3 regions of the Glaciimonas sp. Gout2 genome follow, and region 3 is predicted to be linked to each of the others. Evidence: predicted binding sites of a transcription regulator. Region 3 holds the regulator's gene; each other region holds the start of a gene.

Region 1 (10,596 bases), on a different contig from region 3:
TAATATTTTTTTCATAGTCAGGATTGTATGAGTTTTCAGGTAACTGTTCAGCCGAGCGGTCGGCAATTCACGTGTGACGAAGGCGAGACTATCTTAAGCGCAGCAATCCGTGCTGGTGTTGGTTTGCCTTACGGTTGCAAAAATGGCGCATGTAGTTCCTGCAAAGGCAAGTTGATGGTGGGCAACGTCACGCACGGCGCGCACCAGGAAAAAGCGCTACCAGTAAGCGAAGAAGCGCTGGGATTTTCCCTGTTTTGCTGCGCCACACCGCATTCCGATATCACCATCGAAGCCCGCGAAGTCGCTGGCGTTGGCGAATTTCCGGTACGCAAAATGCCATCCCGCATCTCCACCATTGAAAAAGTTGCCGACGACGTCGTTATCATCTCACTCCAATTGCCAGCAAACGAACGGCTGCAATATTTAGCAGGTCAGTATATCGAATTCATGCTGCGCGACGGCAAACGGCGTAGTTATAGTATGGCAAACGCGCCGTATAAAGAGGGGCAAATTTCGGTGCACATTCGCCATATGCCAGGCGGATTATTTACCGATCAGGTGTTTTCGACCATGAAGGAACGCGATATTTTACGTTTTGAGGGGCCGCTAGGGACCTTCTTTTTACGCGAGGATTCAGAAAAACCGATGGTATTTCTGGCGTCCGGCACCGGTTTCGCACCCATCAAAGCCATTATCGAGCAACTGATTCATAACGAATCGAGTCGCCCGATGACCTTATATTGGGGCGGTCGCCGCCCACAAGATATCTACATGCACGCCTTATGCGAAGAATGGGCGCGCACCATTCCACATTTCACCTATGTTCCCGTCATATCAAACGCGCATCAGGAAGATCAATGGACGGGTCGTAGCGGCTTTGTGCATCAGGCTGTCATGACGGATTTTGTGGATTTATCCAACTATCAAGTCTATGCCTGCGGAGCACCGATTGTCGTAGAATCGGCGCAACGTGACTTTATCGGGACTTGCAAATTACCGGCGGAAGAGTTTTATGCCGATTCGTTTACGTCAGAAGCCGATCTTTCCGGAGAGTGAATGTTTTTGCGTCAAGGCAAAACCAACTAAGCAACATAAAAAGCGTTGACGAAAAGTTGTTCCAATGTGAAATATTGCGAGAATATGCCGATGGCAGGTTTAAAGACATTACGGCGTTGCGGCAAGTTCTTGTAAGTTCTCATGAAAAACTTTTTGACGCATGCCGTAAAAGGCCCTAATATTAGCGACATGAATATGATCACTACACTTCTCCGACGTCATACGCCAATACCCCAGCCCGGTATGCCGTGCGCGTGAGCGTTTTTTGATCACGAAGCCACAGGCCATGCCTGTGGTTTTTTTTTGGCCATTTTGTTTTGAGGCGCGGTTCTCTCGTAACGCGCAACAAAAGTTTACAATGGATGGCCCGTACTTTTACCCTCGTTTTATTTGTTTTACTGACAATTTTTTAGCGCCTCTTCAGCGCCTTTATCCGGAGCCCGACCATGGAATTCAACCAGTTTGCCGTCAACGATTTGATGTATATCACCAACCGCCCACCGCTGGTCTTCACCGAAGGCCGCGGGATGTGGATGACAGATCACAATGGCAAGCGCTATCTGGATTACCTGCAAGGTTGGGCAGTCAACGCGCTAGGCCATTCACCACAATGCATACAAGATGCATTGGTGGTGCAATCGAAAAAAATCCTCAATCCTTCACCCGCTTTTTACAACGCTCCATCGATTGAATTAGCGTCGTTACTGACCGTGAATTCCTGCTTTGATCGCGTATTTTTTGCCAATAGCGGAGCGGAAGCGAACGAAGGCGCCATAAAACTAGCCCGTAAATGGGGAAAAAAGAATCCTAACAAAGCAGGCCAGAATCGCTTTGAAATCATCACGTTTGACCACAGTTTTCATGGTCGAACTCTGGCAACCATGTCAGCCAGCGGCAAACCAGGTTGGGACACGATCTTTGCGCCACAAGTCTCCGGATTTCCAAAAGCCGACCTCAACGATCTGGCAAGCGTCGAGCGCCTGATCAACGACCGCACCGTGGCAGTCATGCTGGAACCAGTGCAAGGCGAAGGCGGCGTCCTACCTGCAACGCGAGAATTCATGCAGGGCCTACGCGCCCTGACCGAGAAACACGATTTACTGCTCATCGTCGACGAGGTACAAACTGGTATGGGCCGTACCGGCCAATTGTTTGCTTACCAACTTTCGGATATTCAGCCCGATATTATGACGCTCGGCAAAGGTATTGGCGGTGGTGTGCCATTAGCTGCCTTGTTGGCGCGTGAAGATGTCGCGTGCTTTGAACCTGGCGATCAAGGCGGCACTTATAACGGCAATCCGTTAATGACCGCGGTTGGCACTGCGGTTCTGAAGACTTTGCTGGCGCCCGGCTTTATGCAATCGGTTAACGATAAAAGCGCCTATCTCAGCGCCGAACTACTCAAACTATCTGAGAAATATGGCATGAACGGTGAGCGTGGTGAAGGGTTGCTGCGCGCACTCAAATTAGGCAAAGATATCGGTCCGCAAATCGTCGACATCGCACGCGATATGGGTCCAGTCGGCTTATTATTAAACTCGCCGCGCCCTGATTTGCTGCGTTTTATGCCCGCGCTCAATGTCACGATTGCAGAAATAGATCAAATGATTTCAATGTTGTCGGATGTACTGGATCAAATTAAAAATAAAACCGCCGCATTGAATATTGCTTAGAATGCGGTTTGCATTCAGCTGAGTGAGTGCCATGACCTTTGTCTTCGGGCGTCCTATGACGATAGTAAAAACTTTTTGTATATGTTGTTGCGCTTTGCTTTTAGCAGCGTGTGGAAGCGGCGGCGACAACATTCGCAAAAATCCGCAGTCTGGCAGCGCCTATATGAACTCGCATGTTGCACCGAGTGATTTGGGCAACGAAATCGTCATTTATTCGCTCGGGCTGATTGATACGGATTACCGCTTCGGCGGTAAAAATCCTGAAGCGGGACTCGATTGCAGTGGCATGGTCAGTTATGTCTTCAAACAGGCTGCCGGCCTCAATGTGACCGGCAGCGCAGCAACCATCGCCCGACAAGGCAGAGAAGTACCAAAAAGTGAATTGCGACCGGGTGATCTGGTATTTTTTAATACGATGAATCGGCCGTTTTCGCACGTTGGTATTTATATCGGCGATGGCCGTTTTATTAACGCGCCATCAACCAACGGCAAAGTCAGAATAGATCGTCTCGAGACCAAATATTATGCGCAACGTTTTGAGTCGGTGCGGCGGTATTTTGATTAAGTGGGACGAAGTAGTGAAACGCTTTGATGAGCCGGTTTGGTTCGGTGTCGATCACAAGTTAATTGAAATTACTTCCACTTCATAGAAGTCGCAGCAGAGGATTGATCAACACCCAACTCGACAATTCATCATACCCGAGCGCAATCGATGTATCAGGATAGATTCTTAGACCGGCGTCAATACTGCCTGACCGGAAAAATGCCGATTAGCATTCTCCAGAAATAAGTTTACCGTCGCATCCACCGATTCCGGCGACCAACCAGCGACGTGCGGCGTCAACACCACGTTCGGCAAGTGCATCAACTGTTGCGGCGGCAATGGTTCGCTCTCGTACACATCTAAACCGGCTGCGGCGATGCGGTGCTGCCGCAATGCTTGCGATAATGCCTCTGTATCGACCACACTTCCGCGCGCGATATTGACCAATACGCCAGTTGGCCCAAGCGCATCAAGGACGGGACCATTCACCAGGTGACGCGTTGCTTTACCTCCAGGTGTCGCCACCACCAAAAAATCAGCCCATTGGGCCAGGCCTAGTAACGAATCAAAATAGGTAAACGGCACATCATTGCGAACCGAGCGACTGTGATAACCGATTTCCATATCAAATCCGAGTGCACGCCGGGCAATTTGTTTCCCGATAGTGCCAAGCCCCAGAATTCCAAGCCGCTTGAACGATACGCTTGCTGGCAATGGTAGTGCAGTCCGCCAAATGCCTTGATGTAACGCCACGCCCAGTTGCGGAATCCCACGCACCGCCGCCAGCAACAATCCCATTGCATGATCGGCAACGCACGCGTCGTTTGTACCAGCACCATTCGAGACGATGATCCCGCGCGCACGAGCGGCCGCGATGTCAATTTCTTCGTATCCGGCACCCAATGCGCAGATCAGTTCCAACTTTGGCATCGCGGCGATTTCATCCGCTGTTAATCCTATGCTGCCGATTGTCAGCACAGCTTGAAAGTGTATTCCGTTGGTAGTAATCGCTTCGGCGCGCTGCTTCAGGTTCGGCGCGTATAAAACCTCGTAACCCTGTTTAATCTGTTCCAGATGTTCATCGGAAAAAGCACTGAGAATAAGCAGATTGGGTTTCATAATATCGGGCATTTTGGCGCATTAACGAAAGTCAGTATGTTACCGTTCAATCGTCACATCTGCTTGGCGCCATCATTTCCGAACGACTACCGTAAAGACGCGCAATATGGCGTAGTGACTTGACGGTGGTGCATTGCAAATTACTCCTGCTTCAGACGATCCATGATTTGCGCCACATTAAAACGCATCATGCGCAAATAGGTCGGGGCATCCCCATTAGCCTGCGACAATGCATCCGCATATAACTTGCCGCCAGGCTTAACGCCAACCTCATCGCTGATTTGTTGCAATAGCTTCGGATTACTCATATTTTCAAAAAAGAGCGCTTTGCTATGCTCCTCACGGATTTGCCGGATCAGCATCGCGACATCTCTGGCACTTGGTTCGCTTTCGGTTGAAACGCCTTGTGGGGCAAGAAAACGTACCTTAAAGTGTGCGCCAAAATATTCGAATGCATCATGGGAGGTGATCACGTTACGGCGTGCGTCGGGAATTTGCGCAAATTGCGCTTGTGCCCAATTATCCAGTGCCACTAATGCGCGCGTATATTCGGCACCATTATTTTTATATGCTGTAGCGTTGGCTGGGTCAGCCTTGCTCAGTGCGGCAACAATATTGCGGATGTAGACCATCACATTAGCCGGATCTTGCCATGCATGCGGATCAAGATGATGCCCGGCATCGCCGCCGTCCGGGCGTTGACGGGCTGTTATACCATTGCTAACGACCACTACTGCACCTTTGTAATTTGCCGCATCGGCAAGCCGCTCAATCCAGCCCTCAAAACCAAGACCATTAATGACCACGACCTTTGCTTGCGCCAATGTTCTCACGTCTTTTGGCGTCGGCGCATATACATGCGCATCTTCGTCCGGCCCGACCAGCGTCGATATGCTGATGTGTTCCCGGCCAACATTGCTGACGATATCGCTGAGTATGCTAAAGCTCACCACGACCGGCATTTTTGTGGCCGCCGATGCAGAACTGCTGACTATCGTTACTATAACCGCCGCCATCATCATGGATAGAAATTGCTTAAAACGCATCATGCGATACTCCTTGAGGATTGGAATCAAAAACTATTAGGCACGGCGCTGCTGGGCCGACGACGTCGGCCCACAAAACACAAAACTAGAAAGAGCTGGCGTAGAGCGCCATCGAGAACTAAACGTCAAACCTCGAAAAATCGGCAACCAAACCGATCACAAAATTGACTCTGGTCGATTATTTTTACGTTCCGCTTTCATCCGTCAACTGACAAGTCGCTCCTGGTAATTGTTCGCAAATCAGGCAAGCCGATGCGGTCGCTTCCATAATTTTGCCAACCAACCACGCGGTGCGATCAGCAACGAGATCAAATACAGTCCACCGGCGCAGACAATGATGGTCGGACCGGAAGGGGTTGATGTGTAATACGATAACAATAAACCGATATAACCCGCCGCTGCCGCTTGCAAAGCGCTGTTGAGCAATTGTGCGGGCAAAGTATCATGCCAAAGACGCGCAGAAACTGCTGGCAACATCATCAATCCCACCGCCATAAGCGTACCCAACGTCTGAAAAGACGCCACCAGATTGAGCACTACCAGCATCAAAAATAGTTGCTGGAATAGTGCACCACGTGCGCCCTTGACACCGCAAGCCGCCAGAAACGAGGCGTCAAAACTTTCCAATACCAGCCCGCGATACATCATGGCACCTACTACCAAACTGATCGTTGTGACACCGGCGACCAGAAACAAGCCTTCGCGATCGACCCCAAGTACGTTGCCAAAAAGAATATGTAATAAATCTAGTTTGGAGCCGTTGACCGAGATCAGCATCACGCCCAGTGCCAGCGCGATCAAATAGATCGACGCAAGACTGGCATCTTCCTTTAAATCGGTATGGCGACTGATCAACGCGGCAATCGCCACCACAATCACGCCAGCCAGAAAGCCACCGATGCTTAACGCTGGCAGCGACAAGCCGAATAACATGAATCCGACTGCGACACCCGGCAGCACGGCATGGCTAAGCGCATCACCAAACAGACTCATCCGGCGCAACGTCAACAACACGCCAAGGGGCGCACTGCTGAGCGCAAGCGCCAGAATACCGATCAGAGCGCGCCGCATGAAGGCAAACTCCTGAAATGGCGCTAAGGTAAATTGATAAAACGTGGTCAACCAATGCAGGGAGAAAAAACTCATGCCGTCGTCTCCGGCTGGCAAAATGGTGCGTTCGGATCCTGCGCTTCAGGCATATTTTTAGCCAGCCGCAAATGATCGTCGGTTAATACGTGTGTCGTGTCACCCCATGCCACCAGGCGCCGTGCCAGCAATACCGATTGGGGAAAATAGCGGCGCACCTGTTCGTTGTCATGCAACACAGCAATCACGGTGCGCTTTTGCGCATGCCATGACTGTACGATCACCAGCAAATCTTCCGTCGTCTTTGCATCCACGGCATTGAACGGTTCGTCGAGCAAAATTAGCTCGGCATCCTGCAACAAAATCCGCGCAAACAAGACACGCTGAAACTGTCCCGCCGACAAACTGCCAATGGAGCGATCAGCAAATCCATCCAGGCCAACCGCATGTAAGGCGGCATCGCCTTTTTCTGACATTGCCTTCGTAATCCCACCAAATAACCCGGCACTTTGCCAATAGCCCAGCAATACGCAATCCATCACTGAAATTGGAAAACCGCGGTCAATCTCAGCTTGCTGCGGCAAATACGCGATACGCTTGCGCGCAATGCTGATGTCGACGCGACCGCTATCGATGCGAACCAATCCTAGCAAGCTTTTCAATAAGGTACTTTTCCCTGCACCATTCGGGCCAATAATCGCGGTCAGTGAACCGGATTCAAAGCTTCCGCTGATATGGTGCAAAGCCGGATGCTGACGATAGGCGACCGTCAGGTTGTGCAACGTTACTGCCGGTTTCATCCTGTCGCTCCCGCCAGTGCCCACCAGACGCCAACCCAAAATAAAACGCACACGGGAAGTACCAGCATTAGTCGAAACCATGCCGAACGCGCCAGCATACTACTGCGCTTTTTATTCATAAGGGAGGACGATTTGATCGACATCTTAGCTTTATATTTACAACAAATTGTTTAGACACGATCGGGCCACAAAAGGGCAAAACCGCGGCAAACCCAAGGCAAAACCAAGTCCGAACCGGCTCTATTTTTGCTCTATGGTCTCTTTACATTCGCCCACTAGTTGCTCTTTGTAATCAGATGAAAGCCAATTGCAACCTAGTTGCAGCGTGCCGATTATAGTGCAACCAAGTTGCATTTGGTGGTTTTAACCGCCACATTTTATTGTTTTTTTTGTGTCAAACCAATCGTTGCCGAATACAAAGCGACTGAACTTCTCCACTTGTCATTAATCAAAATTGCATCACTTCAAAGGCAGTTCAAATTCGGAACACTGCCAATGCAAGAGTGTTCCAAAATAAAACAGCAGTGGTTTTATGTTTGTGACATGGGCAATTTGAAACTGATAAATTTATCCCATAACGGATAGGTGATAGTTAATATCCATGCGGGTTTTCAGCGATTTACGGCAAAAAAATTCCGGCTAATAATCTGCGGAATATTGATTGGCACGACCTTTGCAAATAGGTTGAGTGCCTGTTGCACCTTGGCCTAACGCCAACTTGGTAATCAATTAACTAAAATCCCTTTCGGAGGACGACATGAATCTAGCAGACATCACCAAACTAGGCATTAAAAATCCCTTCAAGCAACGTTACGACAATTTCATCGGTGGAAAATTTGTCCCACCGGTAAAGGGTGAGTATTTTGAAAACATTAGTCCTGTTCTCGGTCGCGCTTTTTGCGAAGTAGCACGATCCAGCGCAGAAGATGTCGATCTGGCATTAGACGCCGCACATGCCGCTAAGCGTGCCTGGGGCCGGACTTCACCTGCCGACCGCGCCAACATCCTGCTTAAAATCGCAGACCGGATGGAAGCTAATCTGGAGTTGCTGGCTATTGCCGAAACGATCGACAACGGTAAACCTCTGCGCGAAACAACATTAGCCGACATTCCATTGGCTATTGATCATTTCCGCTATTTTGCCGGTTGCATCCGTGCCCAAGAAGGCACTGTCGCGACCATCGATGCAGAAACTTACGCTTATCATTTCCATGAGCCTTTGGGCGTCGTTGGTCAGATCATTCCGTGGAATTTTCCAATATTGATGGCAGTCTGGAAAATGGCACCGGCGTTGGCGGCAGGCAATTGCATCGTCCTTAAGCCAGCTGAACAAACACCAGCCTCGATTATGGTGTGGATTGAACTAGTGCAAGATTTGTTGCCACCGGGTGTGCTTAATATTATTCAAGGTTTCGGTCTGGAAGCAGGCAAACCGTTGGCTTCGAGCAAGCGGATTGCCAAGATCGCTTTCACCGGTGAAACTACTACCGGCCGCCTCATCATGCAATACGCATCGCAAAACATCATCCCTGTAACGCTGGAACTAGGCGGCAAATCGCCTAACATCTTCTTTGCTGATGTCATGGATCAGGACGATGCGTTCTTTGACAAATGCCTGGAAGGCTTTGCCATGTTCGCGCTAAATCAAGGTGAAGTGTGCACTTGCCCATCACGCGCGTTGATTCAAGAATCGATCTATGACCGCTTTATGGAACGTGCATTAAAACGCGTAAAAGCCATCAAGCAAGGCAATCCACTCGAAATGAGCACGATGATCGGTGCACAAGCATCGCAGGAACAGCTCGAAAAAATTCTGTCATACATCGACATTGGCAAACAAGAAGGCGCCAAGTTGCTCACCGGCGGCGGTCGCACGCAACATGGCGGTGATCTGGATGCGGGTTATTACATGGAACCAACCGTGTTCGAAGGTAATAACAAAATGCGCATCTTCCAGGAAGAAATTTTTGGACCTGTGTTGTCTGTCACGACTTTCAAAGACGAAGAAGAAGCGCTGGAAATCGCCAACGACACATTGTATGGTCTGGGCGCAGGGCTGTGGACACGCGATGGCTCACGTGCTTTCCGTATGGGTCGCGAGATTCAAGCGGGTCGGGTCTGGACTAACTGTTATCACCTGTACCCTGCGCATGCAGCATTTGGTGGTTACAAGCAGTCTGGTATCGGTCGTGAGAATCACAAGATGATGTTGGATCACTATCAACAAACCAAAAATCTGTTGGTCAGTTATAGCCCTAACGCTTTAGGCTTTTTCTAAAGTTCGCTGCTAGATTGTAATGTGGACTCTGCTTTACCGCCGGTTAAGGCAGAGTTCAATTTTCTTAGGATTTACGCAAAATCGTCCCAGCAACAGCTCAGTAGCAGGTTTATCGCCCCTATTTTACGAAGCTTATGCCGCATTATAAAATTGTGAAGCATAGCGCCGCTGGTGCGGATTTGCGTAAGTCCTATTTTTCACGAAAGGCCTTTCTTATGTCAACTACCCCCGCCCGAGTCGTTGCGACTGAAGCGACGCTAGAATTGCTACAAACGCTAAGAAAAAGACATGGTGCGCTAATGTTTTTTCAATCCGGCGGCTGCTGCGATGGCAGTGCCCCCATGTGTTACGCCCGAGACGATTTTCAGGTTGGCGACGGAGATGTGTATTTGGGTGAACTGGATGGTGAACCGTTTTATATCGGCGCCGAGCAATTCGAATACTGGAAACATACGCAATTAATCATTGACGTTGTCAATGGCAACGGTGGCATGTTCTCACTAGACAACGGATCAGGACGTCGCTTTTTGACGCGATCAAGGCTGTTTAGCGATGAGGAATACGATGCATTGGCAAAGTTGCCCCAACTGCTTGGAAAACAGACAGTATCCTGACCCAAACTAAAGCAGTCTGGTCCGGACTGACGATAGCTAAAATCCGATCAGCAGCTACCAAGCCGGGTCGTTAAATTCCTGCGATTCAGTATTAGTCGCCGTATTTCATGGTTTGTTAATTGTGGTTCATTCATCACGCGTGAATCACCGCCCCGATGATACTAAAAAAGCCACATCGACGCCAAAGAAACGACGCGCGACGTTCAACGCGCTTCTATTGCCGTTGGCATCCTCGGCCAACTTTTAGTTTATATCAGCTAATATCGGCTTATCTCTGCTAATCTCTGTAAATACGTCGTTCGGCTCCGCTTTGGACCGCACGTTTTTTCAAACGTAAAACAGGCCGCCTATGCACCGTCCGATTGTCCGGTTCAGTCACG
Region 2 (10,596 bases), on a different contig from region 3:
CGGTGATAATTTAGAGAAGCAAACGCATTAAATGATTACCCTACCGTAGCTTTGAGCTGTTGTCGTTTGTGTCTAGCAGGATGTAGTTGCGGTTTTTTCCTTGCGAGAGACAAGCAGCCTGCATCAGCTTCATTTTTATATCTTCGTTCAGCTATTACCAAACAGTTTTTACCGACATGGCTTCACAAAATGCACCATTAATTTGCCGTAATAGGTGTAGAAAAGTCAGTGTTCACAGCCTCTAAGTTGTTTGTCGTTAACTGTCATTAAATTCATCAAAGGATGCTCATGTTTCGTATCACTCCTACCCGAACGCCTTCAACTTCTCTCGGGAGTTCCACGACACGTCACGGTACTGCTTCCGAATTTAGCGCTCGCGTCACAAGGTGTAACGGTTTTGACGCATCACCGCATAAAGTGAAGGCATCCCATTATGCAAAAGCGCCAAGGCAAACGCGCAGGCAACGCATTGATATGGAAATTAAAAGCGAAGAAATAAATAAAAAAAAGATAGAAATTGAAATGAATGCATTGCGAGCTGGTTACGCTGAGTTTTATGATGTTCCTGAATTGGTTTCTGGTGTTGAAGCACGGGCCACCACAGAACCGATCAACAAAACAGGATTCGCGTTTGCAGTCCTATTAGCGATAAATGCATGTAAACCAGCGCAATTATTAAAAGTGTATTGTGCGCAGACGGGAACGCGTTTTTCTGGCTTTCCGAATACCACTATAGACCCTAATCTGCCTACGCCTGTTAAAGGCCCGAACAATGGTACGGCTGCGGTCGCGACCTCACATCTCCCCTCATTGGGAGAAATCGGAAACGGCCTGCTAACGTATGGAAAGTATGTATACGACAGCCTGCCGACGTGGCCGAAGCCTCGGATGACGGGTGTTGATTGCGCTAGACTTGACGATTTTAATGAAGCCTATTGGAGGCCCAGTAACGAAAAGCACAAAATAGAGCTTCCTTATGGGAATGAAAGTACTTCTACCGCACTATCCAACATAACTGTCGAATCTTCCTCTGGTTCCGATATCACCAACACTGCAAAACCTTCTTTTAACATAAGTGATGCTTATTTTTTGATCGACACGGGAGCAATCGTGAGCGGGATAAACGCTTACCACCGCTGGCCTGCGAATATTCCGCAGGACGAACGATTGAAGGGACTGGCACTTGAACGCCAGAATTACAAATCAGATATTTATCAACTCCTGGACGCGTTCGCACCATTAATATCACGCACATGGGGGGGCGATGCAATTGTGGACCAATACGAGTACACGGTGTTGCAATACGCGATGCAAGCCCAGCATCCCAAGGATGATAATCATGTTTCTGCGTATGATCCCGCGGAACCCCAGGCGGCCAGACCGCAAGCAGAATTGCGGAACGAGGTTGCGCAGTTATTCTTCAATGCTTTAGCGCAGATAAATGGGCCATCAGGCGATCAGGCCTTAGAAAATTTCATACACAGTAGCGTGACCACCGAACTGGCAACTAACCCAACGCTGGATGCATTGTCCAAGCTTACTGTGCGTACCGAAGCAGCGATTCGTAAGCGGCTAGAGCTGCACGTACCCTTACTCAATACCGCCGATCGTCACTGGTTGAACACGCTCTCAAAGTGGTTTGTCGAGGCGGCATTGCGTGCGATTGATCCTTTGCTCAGCGCGCAACTTAATATTGATGACCCGGACTTTCGTGACACGACCTACTTAAGTTACGATGGCACATTAATGAGCATAGGCGCGGGTTTTATTAATCAATTCCCACCAAAATTCAGGTCAGCTCTTACTCCCGCCGCTCTGCGTGAAGCGGGACTGCATAGTTTGATCGATTTGTCTCCTGCGGCATGGCCTTTGACAACAGCGCCTGCACTGATACGTTTCTGTAATTCGCTTACAAAAAATACGCCAAATGAACGTCTTGGAAGTCATGTTGAGCGGATGAAATCCGGACTAGCTTCTCTGATGACACCCTTACTTCCAAAGATCCGGCTCATGCAGGCAGTCCAGGAAAAGGGGGAGCATTTCTCGTGGATTATTAATGATCGGAGTACTGAAAATGTGCTTCACAAACAGCAATCGAAGAATGCGTTAGAAGAACTTTTACTCAGTAAATATAATTTATATAATTTTGGCTTGGCGCAATTGCCAATAACCGATCGTAATAATTTAATTCGTTCAGGTAAGGTTGCTCATTTGGAAGTGTTTTTACCAAGAGTAATTTTATATGACGCGCAACACGCTGATATCTCTTATAAAGCTGCATTTACTGCAACATCTGGCTTGATCATACGAACCGGATCGATAAACGACGCGGTATCTTCCGACTATTATTTGTTTTCCGAAGAGCGCTCATGGGGGGCACCCGTTGTTTCCAAAATTACGGAGCAAATACAGCAAGCTGGTGGGGTCACGGAGTATGTGAACAAGCATCATGCCAGCTTCACAAGCGGCATTCGGTTCCCTCCGTCCGATCACACCACCTTCGAGGCTCCCTCGATCTTTGGTTTTGCAACAAATCTAGACGAAATCGCCTTCGTGGTGAGTGAATTACAGATATTTCCCGCAGCAATTCATAAAAGAATTCCACAGACGTCGCCCTCGCAACCGCATCCTCAGACCTGGACTGAAGAAATCTTTCATTCTAATATTTATGCGCTTGGAAAATTCATTATTGGATTGATTCCAGAGGGTAATTGCGTGATCGCCATCCTTGATACAGCTGAAATGATCGCACTGCCCGCAAAAACCGATGAGGGACGAGCGGAACAAGGAATGGCGATAGGAACAGATGCACTATTTTGTTTCACCGGATTGATTAAAATAAACGAGGCGCAGTACCTTATACCGTCTGTTCGAGCTGCTTTTAACTACGGAAGTGCAGACGAATTTGCGACATCTCAGGTCGAAAAGCATTTATCAGAGCAAATGCCAAAAACAGGCCCAGTGGCCGATCTGGCGGATGAAAAAATCAAACCGGGGGAGCGCGCGCACGTCGCTACAAAGCCTGAAGATTTACACTTTAGAACTGGTATTTCCGAATTTTTCGATACCGCGCCCGTCATAGTCGAGGCGCTCCCGAACAAAATTTCAGTTCAGGGAAATACCCTCAATGTGCCGCACAACTTATCTCCCAAAGGGCTCATCCAGAAGTCTGATGGTGGGCCGATATATCTGGTTATGGCGTTAGATCATTCAGGAAAAAGAGTGAGTTACCTCTGGAATGAATCGGAAGAAAAATTGGAATTGCAGACTGAGCAATGGCTTCAGGGATATGGACATTTGATCGATGAAGATCCACAAATTTTGTGGATGTTCATAAAAAACTTTCCAAAACGCGTATCTTCGGCAGGCATAGCTGAGATGCTGTATGACAACAAACGTCTCAACGGGGTACGCAAAGTTGAGTATCAGAGTTTTTTTGATCATACGCCGGAGCAGGTAGAGCGCGGTGTCTACAGCATAGGAGACCGCGAGTATATACAGCTTAAAGGCGAATTCTATTTGCTGGAGAAGGAAATCAAAGCCGACGGGGAGCGTCGTATTATGGGAGAAGGTATTCCAAAAGACTTACGCCTTGATATGAAATATGACGGCGTTAACTGGCACGTAACAAATAATCATTTGATTACCCCTGTCACCAGTCTTCCTGAGACTATTGTCTCTTTTAACGAAGCCTTGGAACAAGGATTCAACTTACCAGAAGGTTGGTCAACATCGACGATGTACATTGATAACTCTAATCCTGATCAATTTGTCCTCAGCTTTCAGGATAAGAGCGGTAAGACCCAATATCGTTATGGCCCAGACAGAAAAAATGCATTCGAAGAACTTTCTGCTGGTGAATTTGAAGAAAAACAATGCAGGGCGAGGCGAGCGCCACCCGAAGGTCCCAAAGCAAGTTGCAGTGCGCTAAACTTTAAGATCGCCCCCCTACCGCGAGAGTCCGCGCGTACAAAGGCAATAAACCAGCTTGTTGCAATGGATGTTGAAACGCGTCCTTATTATGAGCGTCCGTTACTGCGACTGGAAATGAGTCGCGACGTTGAAAAAATTCGAAAATTGTTTCACAATAATCCGCACATTACACAACTTTTTTTCATTTTAACCACGAGAATGAATAAAGGGGAAAAATTAATGTCGCCGAGGGTAATCAACGAAATGAAGACGTTTAAATGGGGAGGTGACGGCATACCAAAAGATCGGTTACTAAGCCTAACGAATTTTTGGGGCGAAATGAAGTTACGGCTCGCACGTGAGCCCAATGATGATTTTGGAGGGCAGGCCGCGGTGTTGCAAGATATCTGTGAGTCGAGCCTAAGACTTTGCAATAACCAGCGGACCTTTAGTGAACTGAAAGATATTTACAACACAAAAGTAAACACGTTGAATCAGTTAAGTGACGAATACGAAATCAATTATGTCAAACCGCAACAAAGAATCACAACGCGCTTATGGAAAAGGGTATTTGGTCCTCCTTTAACCTCAGAGGTTACCAGGGCTGCGGGCTGGACATTCGAGATACGCGCGAAAGGTTTGTCCGAAATACGTCATACTTTTGGACCATACTTTGCCGATGATATTAGCGCCGCATATGCCAACAGCCATGAACTTACGGGACAGTTGCTGGACTGGTCAAAGATTGCGCCTGAATCATTTTGGGAGCAAGTTGCTGCGTATTTTCACGTTGCCCCGGAAAAGATAACGTCAGGGTACAAAGATGAAATCATACGAATACTCTCAAAATTTAAGGGTTATGCTGCCCCAGTGCGTATCGATAAATTACGCATTATCTCGCCGTTGGTCAGCCCAGAGGGGATACGGTATCGATATAACATGCAAAAACACATAGAAGGCATTCCTCAAGAAACGGCACTCTTTGCCGACGAGGTTTTAGCCTACACGCACGAAAATGGCCTGAAACGGGGTGAGCTTTATCTAACGACTACAACATTTTTATCACCAATCAATCACCCCACTGCCTTACAGGAAACCTTACAACATGAGATATCACATTTAGCAATACCCGACGGTAAACAGGAAATTTATCTAACTGGCGACAGATCAAAATATGGGTACTGCTCAGAAAACGGGCTACGTCGGCAAGCAGACGTGTTACTCAGTTCGCCGGCCGCATTTCTGAGATATGTGAAAGGACTATCTCACGCAAAAAGGAGTTTTCTGAGGCATTTCCAGAAAGTATTGCCATCCAGCTTCAGTCAGTATTTACCTGAGGGTGTCAATACGCATATTAGTCATGAGCGCTTTAGGGGCTTTATAAAAAAAGTGTTCGAAGGGCCGGCTGATGAAAAAATTAAAGCATTTATGATGCCAGATCTATTTGTCGCATGGCTTCAGCATATGTCAAAAGCTTTACCCAAAACAGGTGCTGAACAAGCAGAATTGAGACATAAGCGCGACGCTTCACCTGACGATATGAATGCTCGAGTCACAAAACTTCTGGTACGTGAATTGTTTGAAACTAGTAGCGATACCACACCCTAAACAACAAGTTTAATATTCTGAGATATATCGCTTGGGTTTAACCCACGAGGTCACCGCAGAATTATTTGACGGCTGCGCAAAAGGGCGGCGACATTGCTGACCTTTTGTTTGTGTACAGAATGATTTCTGAAGCTCAGACTAACTTGATCTTGCTGTGCTGGACGCGCAGGCACCCCACGGCCTAAACGTCAGCGCCATCGCGTGATGGCCAGTAAATAAAACGCCCCGATCACAACTATGATCGGAGCGTCAAATCAAGAAGCTAAGGGAGAGCCTGATGCCGCTGGCACGTTAGCACGATCGCTCATTCCATCAATCCGACGCGCAGCCATCTCCGTGAGCATCTGCGATGACATCAACGCGAGCCGCAACAAGCGCTCCGTGGCAATGATATCGAGCGTCGGTGCCGTATCGGTATCTCTATCCGAATTGCTTGAATGCGCCAAATCAATACAGGTCGAGATACCTTCGCAGACGTCCACCGTCATGGCAAAAAACTGCGCGTGCGGATTTGTTTGATGGTGAGAAGGCAGCCATGAAAATGGCTTGTGATAAGCCTCCGGAAATTCCGCTTCGTCGGATGGCGTGATTGGCGGCTTGCTCATGATTGTGCCGCCGTGACGAATTGCGGGTGGGCGAGGTTAGACGTGGTGGTGCGAGACATTGCGGACTCCTTGGATAGGATGAAACCGCGCCCCGCTGCTAAACGGGGTGGGCGGCAAATGGCAGGGTTAGCAGACCAGTATCCAAAGCAACCGGCAGGCCGAAGCCTCCCCACCATTGCCCCCCAAAAAGGCGCAACAAAGGTGAGTGCACAAAAAAACGGCAGTGCGCCGTTTTTTTGTGCACTTTGGATAAGTCAGGCTGCTAAACCCGTTCCCTTTTTTGTAGGGACGAAAACAGTATAGAGCATTGGTGTGATTTTGCGAAGATTTGATTGTTTGGCGGCAGGGCGGTACGTTGATCGACTTATTTATCCAATGGCGTCTTTATAAGGCCTGACAATTTCGGTAAAGCTTTGGCTGCGATGTCTTATATTTTGATGGCATGACTTTAATCAATCCTGTGTTTATCTCGCAAAAATGACGACGTGTTGTATTTGGATTCGTCTTAGTTGCGCGTCATCGACAGTTCTGGTGATTAAAGACATTGATATATTGATCAATCACTTAGCGGGGAAGGGCGTGCAGGGCGCTACGAACAACGTGTCGGAATTTTTTACATTCGGCGTCAGGCTTGTCCAGACATCTCAATCGCGCTGATGTAGAGGTTATAGATAAGTAGATGATTCTTAAAGAGAATCACCCAAAAAACGCTCCGTACTCAGAGTTTTGGCATAGTTCTTCCTATTTTTCTGAATATCGGCATGTGAAGCCAATATCCTCGTTGAATAAGATAAGACGTGGATTTATTCGGAGTTGAGTTTATATTTTGAGGGAATGAAAAGTGAAAATTTTTTTGAAAAGAACGCTTGAAGTACTCGGAGCTGCGGCGTTAATGAGTGTCCTGCTAGTTGGCACTGCCAGCGCATCCGTTATTGGATATCGCTCGGGTGTTGGTGGTTTTGGTGGCCTCGGTGGTGGTTCGGGCTTTGACGCCCTTTTTGCAGCAGCTGGTGACACGGTTGCTTTAACAGATTTCAACAGTGCAAGCGCTGTGAGTTCTGCGACTGGGCTATGGATGAATGGCGGTACAAATGTTTTAAATGGCACGGAACAAAGCAACCTGCTCAGTTTTTTGAACTCTGGTGGGCGTGCCGTGTATGTGACTGATCGTTCTGATTCTGGGCCGTGGTCAGTGTCGACAGCCTCCATCCTGGGATTATTTGGCGCTGCAGATATCCATACCGGCGGTGATAACGGAACTTATGCAACTATAGGGAGCAACGCATTGGTGGCCGGTGTCACAAATATAAAGTTCAATACCTGGTCAGCTGTCGATCCAACGAAAGCGAGCCCGACGTTGCTAACGGCAAATGGTATGGCGGCCGTTTATAACGTTGGCCTTGGACAGCTTCTGTTCATTGGTGATACTAACTGGCAGAATGGTTCTATTGGTGCAGACGGTACTAGCGGCGCAGACGATGCAGCGTTCGCTAACAATATAGTTTCGTGGCTTGGCACTGAAAGAACCGCTGTTCCCGAGCCAGGCTCGATCGCACTTTTTGGTGTTGCGTTAGCAGGTTTAGTATTTGTCCGTCGTCGTAAAGTATAGTCGATTGCAATTTGCAATTTGCAATTTAGATGAAAGGATTCAGCACAACCGGTTGAGTCCTTTTACTCTTCTTTCAGCGACAGTCGGTATAATTTTCTGTTCCCACCGCACAAAAAAAGCCCCGAATTTCGGGGCTTTTTAATCATAGCTGCATAGCCAACTATCGCGCGATTAGTCAGTGAAATCGCAGGACTTTTATCTGCAATCAAGCAAGATCGTAACGATCCAGGTTCATCACCTTAGTCCAGGCTGCAACAAAGTCATGCACCATTGCTTGCTGCGCGTCGCTGCTGGCATACACTTCGGCGATAGCGCGCAGTTGGGAGTTGGAGCCGAACACGAGATCAGCCACCGTACCTGTCCATTTGGGTTCGCCTGTTGCCCGATCAAGCCCTTCCAATACGCCTTCAGACGTAGTTGACTTCTGCCACTTCGTGCTCATGTCGAGCAAGTTCACGAAGAAATCATTGGTCAATGTTTCGGACTGTTTGGTCAACACCCCGTGCTTGGTTTGTCCGAAGTTTGTATTCAACGCGCGCATGCCACCGATCAGTACTGTCATCTCGGGAGCACTGAGCGTCATCAAGTTAGCCCGATCCACCAGTAGTTCAGCCGCTGATCCTTCAAGTCCCTTGCGGAGGTAGTTGCGAAACCCATCTGCTACTGGTTCCAGTGGCGCGAATGAGTGCGCATCGGTCTGCTCTTGTGAAGCATCTGTGCGCCCTGGCGAGAAGGGAACCGTGATGTCGTGGCCGCCCTTTTTTGCCGCTGCCTCAACGGCAGCGCTGCCGCCCAGAACGATTAAATCCGCGAGAGAAATCTTTTTGCCGCCCGATTGCGCGCCATTGAAATTCTTCTGGATTACTTCCAGGGCCTGAAGCACCTTGGCCAATTCAACCGGTTGATTCACCTCCCAGTCCTTCTGCGGCGCAAGGCGAATGCGCGCACCGTTGGCACCGCCGCGCTTGTCACTTCCGCGGAACGTTGCCGCCGACGCCCAGGCAGTCGTGACCAGTTGAGAGATGGACAGTCCTGATGCGAGGACGGCAGCTTTCAGTGCCGCAATGTCCTGCTCACCGACCAATTCATGATCGACTGACGGAAGCGGGTCTTGCCACAGCAACTGTCCCTTCGGAACAAGCGCACCAAGGTAACGCGCGACCGGGCCCATGTCGCGATGGGTCAGCTTGTACCAGGCCTTGGCAAACACTTCTGCGAATTCTTGTGGATTCTGGTGAAAGCGGCGAGAAATCTTTTCATAGGCAGGGTCGATCCGCAACGAGAGGTCGGTGGTCAACATAAATGGCGCATTCCGCTTCGTTGAATCGTGGGCATCCGGTACAGTCCCGGCTCCCGCACCATTCTTGGGAGTCCACTGGTGGGCACCGGCGGGGCTCTTGGTCAGCTCCCATTCATAACCGAACAGAGTGTCAAAGTAGCTGTTGTCCCACGTAGTTGGTGTGGCAGTCCATGCGCCTTCGAGACCGCTGGTGAACGTGTCGACGCCTTTGCCGCTACCGAAGGAATTTTTCCAGCCTAAGCCTTGCTCTTCGATTTCGGCGCCTTCGGGTTCGCGGCCGACGTGGTCCTCTGACGCTGCGCCATGGCATTTGCCGAAGGTGTGACCGCCCGCGCAGAGCGCGACTGTTTCTTCGTCATTCATGGCCATGCGGGCGAATGTTTCGCGGATATCGCGTGCGGCCAAGAGTGGGTCGGGGTTGCCATTTGGCCCTTGCGGGTTGACGTAAATCAGGCCCATCTGCACCGCACCAAGAGGCTGTTCGAGTTCGCGGTCGCCGCTATAACGTTTGTCGCCAAGCCACGTATCTTCAGAACCCCAATTAATGTCTTCTTGTGGTTCCCATACGTCCTCGCGCCCACCGGCGAAACCGAAGGTCTTGAATCCCATCGACTCCATGGCGACATTTCCCGTGAGAACTATCAGGTCGGCCCATGAGATTTTTTTGCCATACTTTTGCTTGATCGGCCACAGCAAACGTCGTGCTTTGTCGAGGCTGGCGTTATCCGGCCAACTATTGAGGGGCGCAAATCGCTGCGTGCCAAAGCCAGAGCCGCCACGACCATCGGCGATGCGGTATGTGCCTGCGCTGTGCCACGCCATACGGACAAAGAGCGGTCCGTAGTGACCGTAATCCGCAGGCCACCAGTCTTGTGAGTCTGTCATCAACGCATGCAGGTCGTTGACCACCGCCTTCAGGTCGAGACTTTTGAATTCCTCAGCGTAATTGAACGCCTTGCCCATCGGGTCGGAGACGGGCGAATTGTGATGCAGAGTCTTGAGGTTCAGTTGATTTGGCCACCAGTCAGCGTTTGTTCTAGCGCCAGCCATTGGGGATTTGCTGGGACCGCTCGTGAAAGGGCATTGTGGTTCAGTTGACAAGGTTTTCTCCTGAGTTTATTAGCAGTTTGGTACCTGAGGGAGTGTAGACCGTTGATCCCAATTTACATACGTAATATTTTCAATCGGATCGATAGGTAAAGCCGACGGACGAAAGCTGCCGTTAAAGATTCATTGGTCGTTGGGATCAAGAAGCCGTTCGTCAATAGTCTCTCGCTATTTGTCGACTTTTTTTACAGTTATGTTTATAAAAAATTAGTTTGCCTTGTAACACATTGTTTTTTATAGCTAAAAGTTCTTGGCACGAAAAATGCGTAATAGCCGTCGAAGCACCATGAGCAATTACATGACGATTTATATTTTTTAGAGGAATGCGATGAAAACGGGTCTTTTGATAAAAATTTCTGCGCTGGTGCTACTTGCAGCAGCCGGAAGTGCGAACGCTACGGCACAACTGGTTACTAACGGCGGTTTCGAAAATGGGCAATCTGGTTGGAATTTCA
Region 3 (10,596 bases):
TTGCGGCGTCGGTGTTTTATTGGCGGTGTTATTCCTCGGATGGTTTTTTTATTGGAGCGATCAACAGACTGATCTTACCAATGGCCAGCAACAAGAGGTGCAGCTAAAGGATCAATACAAAAGCAAGATTGGACAGGCAATTAATCTGGATGGTTTGCGTAAGCAAAAAAAACAGGTCGCTGAATACGTTATTACGCTAGAAAAGCAACTCCCAAGCAAGGCTGAAATGGACGCGTTGCTGTCAGACATCAACCAGGCTGGCTTAGGCCGGGGATTGCAGTTCGAACTATTTAAGCCGGGTCAGGTTGTGGTGAAGGATTACTACGCCGAGTTGCCTATTGACATCAAGATTACGGGCGGATATCACGATGTTGGTTCTTTTACTAGCGATATCGCCAATTTGCCCCGCATTGTCACATTAAATAACATGAGTTTGAGCGCCGGTAAAGATGGCGCATTGACGTTGGAAGCGGTGGCAAAGACGTTCCGTTATCTTGATCCAGAAGAAGTGGCGGCGCAACGCATCATCAGTGATGCGGCCAAGCAGAAGGGTGCAAAATGATCCCCTTTCCCGTGCCCAGTTCGATCAGATCAGTGATCGCCATTATTGCTATTGCTACCTTATCCGGTTGCGGTGATAGCGGAGTGCAAGAGGTAAGAGAGTGGATGGCAGATGTCAAAATGCATACCCGTGCATTTATCCCTCAGCTGACGGAACCCAAAAGATTTATCCCTTTTATTTATGCAGGCAACACCAGTATTGATCCGTTTGATCCTAACAAGTTACTGGTCGTGTTGGCCAAAATGCAGGCTAATTCCAACGGTCTAAAGCCGAACCTGGAACGGCGGCGCGAAGCGCTGGAAAATTATCCGCTAGACACCATCAAGATGGTGGGCACATTACAAAAAGTTGGCTTGAGTTATGCGTTGCTGCAAATTGATAAAACGGTATTTCCGGTGAAAGTCGGAAACTATGTCGGGCAGAACTTTGGCATGGTCACTCACATTAGTGAGACCGAAGTAAGTTTAAAAGAAATTGTACAAGATGCGTCGGGCGAATGGGTCGAACGCGAAGCCAAGTTAGTATTGCAGGAGAGCATAAAATGAGTGCAGCAATGGGTGCAGTAACGGGTGGCATAAAGGGTGTAACAAAATCCGTAGCAAGAGCGCCATTCAACTGCCTGGACGTAATTCGTCATAAAGCATTGATGCTGGTGACGATGGTTCTATTGGCTGGGTTTGGGAGCGCTGCGCTGGCCGACGACAATGCCGTGACGTCAATTAGTGCGAATCATCAGGGTAGTAATACTATTGTGACGGTTCACCTCAAAAAACCAATAAAAACGCTGCCGGTGGGCTTTGCGGTTGTCAGCCCTGCGCGAATCGCGCTGGACTTTCCTGGGATCGGTAATGCGACCGGAAAGACTGTGCAGGACGTTAGCTTAGGCGATGTTCGCAATGTAATTGTTGCTCAGAACGATGATCGCGTGCGTCTGGTTATTAATCTTAAGCGCTCGTTAAATTATGCCCTGGCTATGGAAGGTAACGCAGTCGTTGTAACGATTGATGGATCGGGCGGTGTGGCGACGGCGGTCAACTCAGTCGGTGAGCCAGTTCTACCTGTCGCGCCGAATCGCCCCGCTGTTCTCGATAGCTCTGTGGTACCGACAACAACATCTACGGTTGCTTATCCCGCGACTCTTGAAGACAGTAAGCCCGCGTTGCGCGATATCGATTTCCGTCGTGGCAGCGCAGGTGAAGGCCGCATCGTGGTTGATCTGCCGAGTAAGCAAGTTGTGGTCAACGTGCGACAACAGGGACAGTCGATTGTCGTCGATTTCAGTAAGACAAGTTTACCGGCAACTCTACGTCGCAAATTGGATGTTGGGGATTTCGGAACGCCAGTACGGACTATCACCACCATGCAGCAGGGTGAAAATGTTCGTATGGTGATCGAACCTAAGGGCCTGTGGGAGCATACCGCTTACCAGAGTGATTCCCAATTGGTGATTGAAGTCAAGCCGATCAAGGAGCAGCCGAACAAGTTAGGGCAAGGCGTGCAAAATTACCGTGGCGACAAATTGTCGTTAAACTTTCAAAACATTGAAGTCCGTGCAGTACTGCAGGTCATTGCGGACTTTACTGGTTTAAATATTATTACCAGTGACACGGTCAGCGGTAACCTGACATTGCGTCTAAAAGACGTGCCCTGGGATCAGGCGCTCGACATCGTCATGCAGTCCAAAGGATTAGACATGCGTAAGAATGGCTCAGTCGTGTGGATTGCGCCGAAAGACGAGTTGCTGACGAAAGAGAAGTTGGAGTTGGAGCAACGCGCCTTAATTGCCGATCTGGAGCCCTTGCGGACCGAGTCGTTTCAATTGAACTATCAAAAGGCCGATGCGTTCAAAAAAGTATTTGGTATTAATGATGATGGCAGCAGCGCAGGTGACAAAAAGAACAGTATTTTGTCCAAACGCGGAAGCGCCGTGATTGATCCACGTACGAATCAGTTATTCATTACAGATACGGCGACCGTCCTTGAAAATATTCGTACGCTAGTCACCAAGATCGACATTGCCTCGCGGCAGGTACTGATCGAAGCGCGTATGGTGGAGGCTAACGATGGTTTTAGTCGTAATCTGGGTGCGAAGCTTGGATTTGGTTTTAATAGCAATAACGTCGCCGCTGGTGGACAGCAAGTTCCAACTACAGTGACGACTACCTCGACAGGGGCGACTATCCCAGGTATTGGACAAAGTGCGGTGAATTTGCCGGCTAATCCTGCTACTGGGTCAGCGGGTTCTGTTGCATTGACGTTGTTTAATGCGGCTGCATCAAAATTTATTAGTCTCGAATTGTCCGCGCTTGAGGCGGATGGGGAAGGTAAGATCATATCCAGTCCGCGCGTTGTTACTGCCGATCAGCAAAAGGCATTAATTGAGCAAGGAACGGAGATTCCTTATCAAAGTGCTACCAGTAGTGGCGCAACTTCGGTTGAATTCAAAAAAGCCAACCTGAAACTTGAAGTGACGCCACAAATTACGCCGGACGGTAACGTCATTTTGACTGTCGATGTGACTAACGACAGTGTCGGCCAGGTTGTTCCGGGTGGCGTATCAATCAACACCAAGCATGTGCAAACGCAGGTTCAGGTAGAAAATGGCGGAACAGTCGTTATTGGTGGTATTTACACGCAAACAATTTCGAATGCCGTCAATAAAGTGCCTTTGCTTGGAGATATTCCGGTTCTGGGTTATCTTTTCAAACAAACAGCAATTGTTAACAAAAGAACGGAATTATTGATTTTCCTTACACCAAAAGTCGTCATAGACCGGATCGCTGGGCGCTAAATGCCTAAAGATACCGGCTTTACGCGGGTGTCTGGATTTGTAGTGAACTTGTTCGTATCTGTTGTTGGTTGGCTAAAGGCTGGATAAAAAGCGCAAAAGCTGAGATACACTTGTTTATTGGTAATCGGATTTTCAGCGAAACGCTTCTCTGAGTTTTACTACGATAAGTTAGCGTATTGAAATGGCAACTCCGAATCCGACTAATAAGATACGAAACAGGTTCCGAAACGGCTTAGTGGTGAAATGGTACGGTGTACATGAAAGGCAATATTATTCTGGTCGGCCTGATGGGATCAGGCAAGACCACGGTTGGTCGTGCTTTGGCGAGAAAACTAAACAAACTTTTTATCGATTCGGACCATGAGATTGAGGCGCGTACTGGCGCTTCAATTCCATTGATTTTTGAGATTGAAGGCGAGCCGAGTTTTCGTCAGCGCGAAGCAGAAGTCATCCGCGATCTGACTGCACGTCAAAATATCGTGTTGGCAACGGGTGGGGGCGCGATCTTAAATCCGGACAACCGGGCTTTGTTAAAGAGTTGTGGTACTGTCATTTATTTGCGCGCCAGTGTGCATCATATTTTGCAGCGTACAGGCCGTGATAAAAATCGTCCTTTATTGCAAACAGCTGATCCTCGCAGACGGCTAGAGGAGTTGTCGCGCCAGCGCGATCCACTCTATCGGGAAATTGCCGATATCATCATTGATACGGGCCGTCCTAACGTACAATTTTTGGTTCATAGCATTTTGTCTCAGCTTGATATGACGCGTGTCAACGTCGATGAGCATGTCGGGCTAATGAACAATAACGCAACGGATCTGACTGCTACAAACGCGGTATCCTCAAGCGACCATCTTTCTACCAATTTTTCTATGAATCAACAAAATACTTTGAATGCATCTCCATACGCAGCAACTTCTACTTTATCCGTCAGCTTGCAAGTTGAGTTAGGTGAGCGTAGTTATCCGATAGAGATCGGACAGCGGTTGTTGTTGGATGGTGAATTGATCGCCCGACTGGTCAAGGGCAAGCAGGTTGCTATTGTCACCAATACTGTAGTCGCCCCGCTGTATCTGGATGTGTTGCGTTCATCGCTCCTTTCGGCAGGCAAGTCGGTTGTTGAAATCATTCTGCCAGATGGTGAAGAAGAGAAAAACTGGACCAATCTGATGGTGATTTTCGATCGCTTATTGAGTGAAAAGTGTGATCGTAAGACAACATTGGTTGCACTGGGCGGTGGCGTTATTGGGGATCTGACTGGCTATGCGGCGTCAGCTTATATGCGTGGCGTGCCGTTTGTGCAAATTCCTACTACTTTGCTGGCGCAGGTTGATTCATCCGTTGGTGGCAAAACCGGCATAAATCATCCGCTTGGCAAGAATATGATCGGTGCTTTTTACCAACCTCAGGCGGTACTTGCGGATATCACAACACTGCAAACATTGCCGAAGCGCGAATTATCTGCCGGTTTGGCGGAAGTTATTAAATACGGCGCGGTAATTGACGCCGCATTTTTCGATTGGCTCGAGGCGAATATTGGCAAATTGATGGCGCGCGATAGCGCAGCGCTGGCTTACGCTATCCAGCGCTCATGCGAAATCAAAGCTGATGTGGTACGACAGGATGAGCGCGAAGGTGGTTTGCGAGCGATTTTGAATTTTGGACATACTTTTGGTCACGCTATCGAATCCGGTCTGGGTTATGGCGTATGGTTGCATGGCGAAGCGGTCGGCTGTGGCATGATCATGGCGGCTGAATTATCACACCGTCTGGGTTATATCGATGCCGTTGCACGTGATCGCGTGAGCGCGTTAGTGCGGGCGGCGGGCTTACCAACTGCCGCGCCGAATCTTGGTGCAGGGCGCTGGCTTGAGTTGATGCAGGTCGATAAGAAAAACGAAGATGGTCAAATCAAATTCATTTTAATGAATCAACTGGGTGGATCATTGGTTAGCACGGTGCCACAGGAACCACTATTGGCGACGATACAACAATTATCGACTGTGCCGGTTAACCCATCAATTAATCCGTCCGTTAATCCCCCTAAATCCATCGCTTAATAACCCGCTTAGCGCCGTCCCATGACAAATCAAGAAGCGTCTCTTGCACCGTATGCTGCACATTCAGCGACATCACGGGGACGCTTGTTTGACGAAATTGCGCCCAACACCCGCACTGAGTTTCAACGTGATCGTGACCGCATTGTCCATTGCACAGCCTTTCGTCGGCTAGAATATAAAACGCAGGTATTCGTTAATCACGAAGGTGATCTATTTCGTACCCGGCTGACGCATAGTATTGAGGTTGCTCAAATCGCCCGCTCTATCGCCCGCAATCTGCAACTGAACGAAGATCTGGTGGAGGCGATTTCGTTAGCGCACGATCTTGGTCACACGCCTTTTGGGCATGCTGGACAAGATGCCCTAAACGCCTGTATGAATAACTTCGGTGGCTTCGAGCACAACCTGCAAAGTCTGCGACTGGTCGACAAACTGGAGCAACGATACGGCGCATTCGACGGTTTGAATTTGATGTTTGAAACGCGCGAAGGTATTTTGAAGCACTGTTCAGTGGCTAACGCCAAAAGATTGGGCGATATTGGTCATCGCTTCCTCCAGCGCAAACAGCCCAGCCTGGAAGCGCAGGTTGCCAATCTTGCGGATGAAATTGCCTATAACAATCACGATATTGACGACGGCTTAAGGTCGGGACTGCTGACACTTGACCAGATGATGCAAATTGATTTTTTTGCACGTCATAATCGCGAGGTCGAAACGACTTTTCCCGGACTACGTGGACGCCGTGCGATCAACGAAACTGTGCGCCGCATGATTAATGCCTTGATCAACGATTTAATCAATACATCGCGTGAACGCATTAAGGCTGCTGCACCGCAGACGGTCGATGACGTGCGGGATGCGGCGCCACTGATTGCTTTCTCGGACCCAATGGCGCGTGAGGCCATTGCACTGAAACAGTTCTTGCGTGAAAATCTTTATCGCCATTATCTAGTCAATCGGATGACCAGCAAGGCCAGGCGGATCGTGGTGGAGTTATTTGACTGCTTTGTTAATGAACCGGCTTTGCTGCCGCCGGATTATCAGTTAATACAAGCTGTTACGCAGCAAGGGCTCCCTGATCCACAGGTTGATAGTGTCCAATTGCAAGCGCGTCAAGTCGCCGATTACATCGCGGGGATGACCGATCGTTATGCAATACGTGAACATCGCCGGTTGTTTCTGGTCGATGATGGACATTTATAATCTCCTTTGTTGAATCGCGTTACGTCATTGCGTGATGGCGCAGCAGATATCAATGCGATGATACATAGCAATATACGTTTTGATATCTGAACGTCTTATCGTACTTTCTGTCAATACATGTCGTCGCGTTATTCTCATACGAACATAAAAATGCACCGCTGTTTTTATTGAGTTGGATCAATGGCTGCATTGACAGGATGATCGGCGAAGTGATCAGCTGATGTTTCTTATATATTTTTGCGCGTGTTTTTGTTTGCTTTTTCGTCTTTATAAAAGGGACTTTACATGAAATTTATCTTTCAACCGGCATTACGTTTAGGTCTGGTGATCTCTTTAGTCTCTACCGCCGCGATGGCATTTTCTTTGGCGGATTTGAGCAATCAGGATGCCAACTCAGGACTGAAGGCGGCGCTCAATAAAGGCGCGGACGTTGCAGTTGCCAAGCTGGGCGTCGAAAACGGATTTTTAAATAACGATAAAGTAAAAATCGGATTGCCAGGGATGCTAGAGAAAGCACGACCGCTGCTTAAAATGACAGGGAAGGGCCAACAACTGGATGATCTGGTCGTGTCGATGAATCATGCCGCAGAGTCTGCCGTGCCATTGGCGAAGCCGTTGCTCCTGAATGCGGTGAAATCCATGTCGGTCACGGATGCGAAGAATATTCTGAGTGGCGGCGACACATCGGTAACCGATTTTTTCAGAGAGAAAACTGCCACCCCGTTAGGAGAAAAATTTCTCCCGATAGTAAAGAAAATCACCGACCGTAACGGTGTATCCACACAATACAATTCGACGATGGGATTGGTCAGTAAAACGGGTCTTGTGCCAGGTCAGGCGGCGACTGTTGAAGGCTATGTCACGCAGCGCACCTTGGATGGCTTGTTTTACATGATAGGGGAAGAGGAAAAAGCGATTCGACGTGATCCGATCGGTGCTGGCAGTGCAATTATCGGAAAAGTTTTTGGCGCATTAAAGCAATAGGCTGCGGCATACCATCGTCATGGTATTTTTGATGTGGACCGAATTGGGAAAGTTACGGGTCTGGCGACTTTATGAAAACTCTTTTGAGAGTGACGTTATAAAGCTTCTTGCTTAGTTATTTGTTTTGGCCGCTGTTTGAGGTGTACCCGGTTGCGTTCGAGACATTCGAGACATTCGGCGATGCCTCCGAACACTGCTAAACGATGCAAAGTGTTACGAACATATTCGGGCAGGGCGTGTGTAAGTTATATAATTTTAAAATGACAAAGGGCGCATTAACTGCGCCCTTGCTCATTTGTCAGTATAGTATTTTTCAATTTATTTATTGAGCAATACTTACGTTGACCGCATTAGAGAACCCCGTCCATCACGTTGCTGCGATGGGCAAATCCTCAGGTAGATGCTTGATTGCCGAATGTTGATGATTCTGCAATTTGTCCTTATATTTAATCACTTGTCGATCGAGTTTGTCGATTAACAAATCGATGGCGGCGTAAAGGTCATGCGCAATGCTCTCGGCATGCAGGTCTTTGCCTTTAACGCGCAGATTAATTTCGGCTTTTTGACGCTTTTCTTTCTCTGTGATTTTGTCTACCGTCAGGATCACACTAATATCTATGACCTGATCGAAGTGGCGCTTGATACGCTCCAATTTGCTTAGCACGTGTTCGCGAATGGCGGGAGTTACGTCGAGGTGATGCCCACTAATTGTGAAATTCATACAGCGCTCCTATCAAGTGTGTCGTTGGCGGTTCGGACCTGGACGATTAATTCAGTGTTGAATCACCAATTTATTCATCAACCATAAATCAATCAGTCAGAACACAGCGACGTTTGTGCAAACAAGCAAACAGCTATAAAGATTTACGCAAATTGACCGGCGGAATTCGTAAAGCTTCGCGATATTTTGCGACGGTGCGACGGGCCACTACCATACCTTGTTCCGCGAGCATGTCGGCAATCTTGCTGTCAGAGAAAGGACTTTTAGAATCTTCCGCTCCTATCAGTTGTTTGATTAACGCCCGTATCGCCGTTGAGGAAGCCTCTCCACCTGCCTCTGTAGCAACATGGCTGCCAAAGAAATACTTTAATTCGAACATCCCGTGTGGGGTGAGCATGTATTTCTGAGTAGTTACACGTGAGATAGTACTCTCGTGTAATCCTAGTGTATCAGCTATTTCGCGCAACACAAGAGGTCGCATAGCAACCGCCCCATGTGAGAAAAAATTCCGTTGACGCTCAACAATTGCCTGCGCTACACGCAGTATGGTATCGAAGCGCTGACGCATATTTTTGATCAGCCACTTTGCCTCCTGTAGCTGCGAGTTAAGTGATCCCTCGCTCTTGCCCTGCTTGAGAATGTTGGCATAAAGAGCATTAACTCGAAGCCTTGGCATAACGTCATTGTTGAGCATTACCTGCCAACCATTTTTTGTTTTTCTGACAATTACATCTGGTACGACATAATCTGACGCACCGCCAGCAAAGGTCGCGCCGGGATGAGGATTACATTTTTTGATAATAATTTGTGCCTCGCGCAAATCTTCATCATCACACTCCAGCGCTTTTTTGATTTTATTAAAATCGCGCTGGGCAAATAAGGTCAGATAACCTTCAACGATTGTTAGTGCCAGTCGGCGTGTGACGAACGCTACTTTGGGAAATGCTTTGATTTGCAATGCGAGGCATTCTGACGCGTTGCGTGCTCCGACACCATTTGGGTCGAAGCTTTGGACCATCTTCAAGGCCATCGACAATTCTTCGATCTCGATATCAAGTTGCTCTGGAAGACGTGCAAAAATATCGTCTAGTGATTCCTCCAGGTAGCCGTTTTCATCAAGCGCATCAATGATCAACTCGATCAATGCACGGTCGCGTTGCTGATCAACAGCTTCACGCATTTGTTTGAGCAAATGTTCGCGCAACGTCGATTCGCAGGCTTCTAATTGTGGTCGTGAATCCTCATCATCTGGGGCTTTGGAGGTTCGGGAAACGTCGTCAAAGCTCCATTCGCTGTCAGTATTGCCGTTCTCTTGATTGTTTTCGCCAGACTCAGGGGCTTCACCACCGCCCTCGGGCTCTGTAGGCGAGCTGCTTACTTCGCTGTCACCAGGTGGCGCATCCATTGTTGAGGCGCTGGTACTGATCGCCCCGTCGGCGAGTAATCGCACTGAATTATCCAAAGGATCGTCTAGACGTTCCAGTAACGGATTATCCGAAAGGATGTGTTCGAGTTCCTGATGTAACTCCAACGTAGACAACTGCAACAATCGAATCGATTGCTGCAGTTGCGGGGTTAGCGCCAGATGCTGCGAGGTACGGAGTTGAAGAGATTGTTTCATGGGCGCTAGGGAATCCGTTGAATCCGTTACATGCGGAAATGTTCACCCAGATAAACTCGTCGCACAGATTCATTGGCGATGATGTCGTCTGGACTGCCGCTGGCTAGCACGCTACCTTGGTTGATGATGTATGCCCGGTCACAAATGCCGAGCGTTTCGCGCACATTATGGTCGGTGATCAAGACACCGATGCCGCGCTCTTTAAGGAACCTGACGATACGTTGAATTTCGATAACGGCGATAGGATCAATACCGGCGAACGGCTCATCAAGAAGCACGAAGCGCGGATTAGTGGCTAAAGCGCGGGCGATTTCGACACGTCGTCGTTCACCACCGGATAAAGATAACGCCTGATTTTCTCGCAATTTCTCAATTTGCAATTCTTGCAGCAGCGAATCGAGTTTGTCCGAGATCTCATCTTTAGTCAGTGCGTTGCCGTTTGGCCGCTGCAACTCAAGTACCGCACGAATATTGTCTTCGACCGTTAGCTTGCGAAAAACAGAGGCCTCTTGCGGCAGATAAGACAGACCAAGCACCGCGCGTTGATGAATCGGTAAACGCGAGATGTCAACGCCATCTAAATCAATTGTTCCACCATCCGATGGCACCAGACCGACGATCATATAGAACGAAGTCGTTTTTCCAGCGCCGTTA

The links. The regulator sigma-54, encoded in region 3, starts transcription at its own class of promoters, with help from an activator protein. The targets are predictions, from matches to a motif close to TGGCANGNAANCTGCTTT.
Region 1: the regulator sigma-54 is predicted to act here: its motif matches at 7,987-8,004, upstream of adh (aldehyde dehydrogenase).
Region 2: the regulator sigma-54 is predicted to act here: its motif matches at 6,853-6,870, upstream of QN379_RS18740 (PEP-CTERM sorting domain-containing protein).

The regions. Positions count from the first base shown of each region.
Region 1 is NZ_JASJXA010000003.1:8,452-19,047, reverse strand. Features, by position in the region: gene QN379_RS03775 (SDR family oxidoreductase) at 1-15, opposite strand, end outside; gene QN379_RS03770 (CDP-6-deoxy-delta-3,4-glucoseen reductase) at 28-1,056, shown strand; gene QN379_RS03765 (acetylornithine transaminase) at 1,503-2,729, shown strand; gene QN379_RS03760 (C40 family peptidase) at 2,785-3,294, shown strand; gene QN379_RS03755 (2-hydroxyacid dehydrogenase) at 3,460-4,392, opposite strand; gene QN379_RS03750 (metal ABC transporter substrate-binding protein) at 4,533-5,441, opposite strand; gene QN379_RS03745 (metal ABC transporter permease) at 5,679-6,584, opposite strand; gene QN379_RS03740 (ABC transporter ATP-binding protein) at 6,581-7,324, opposite strand; gene adh (aldehyde dehydrogenase) at 8,082-9,602, shown strand; gene QN379_RS03730 (DUF779 domain-containing protein) at 9,818-10,216, shown strand; gene QN379_RS03725 (ethanolamine ammonia-lyase subunit EutB) at 10,566-10,596, shown strand, end outside.
Region 2 is NZ_JASJXA010000035.1:990-11,585, reverse strand. Features, by position in the region: gene QN379_RS18750 (hypothetical protein) at 475-5,520, shown strand; gene QN379_RS18745 (hypothetical protein) at 5,775-6,125, opposite strand; gene QN379_RS18740 (PEP-CTERM sorting domain-containing protein) at 6,967-7,734, shown strand; gene katG (catalase/peroxidase HPI) at 7,940-10,135, opposite strand; gene QN379_RS18730 (DUF642 domain-containing protein) at 10,470-10,596, shown strand, end outside.
Region 3 is NZ_JASJXA010000004.1:116,906-127,501, forward strand. Features, by position in the region: gene QN379_RS05135 (type 4a pilus biogenesis protein PilO) at 1-562, shown strand, start outside; gene QN379_RS05140 (pilus assembly protein PilP) at 559-1,107, shown strand; gene pilQ (type IV pilus secretin PilQ) at 1,209-3,353, shown strand; gene aroKB (bifunctional shikimate kinase/3-dehydroquinate synthase AroKB) at 3,611-5,413, shown strand; gene QN379_RS05155 (deoxyguanosinetriphosphate triphosphohydrolase) at 5,435-6,616, shown strand; gene QN379_RS05160 (DUF4197 domain-containing protein) at 6,902-7,600, shown strand; gene hpf (ribosome hibernation-promoting factor, HPF/YfiA family) at 7,968-8,321, opposite strand; gene QN379_RS05170 (RNA polymerase factor sigma-54) at 8,455-9,942, opposite strand; gene lptB (LPS export ABC transporter ATP-binding protein) at 9,969-10,596, opposite strand, start outside.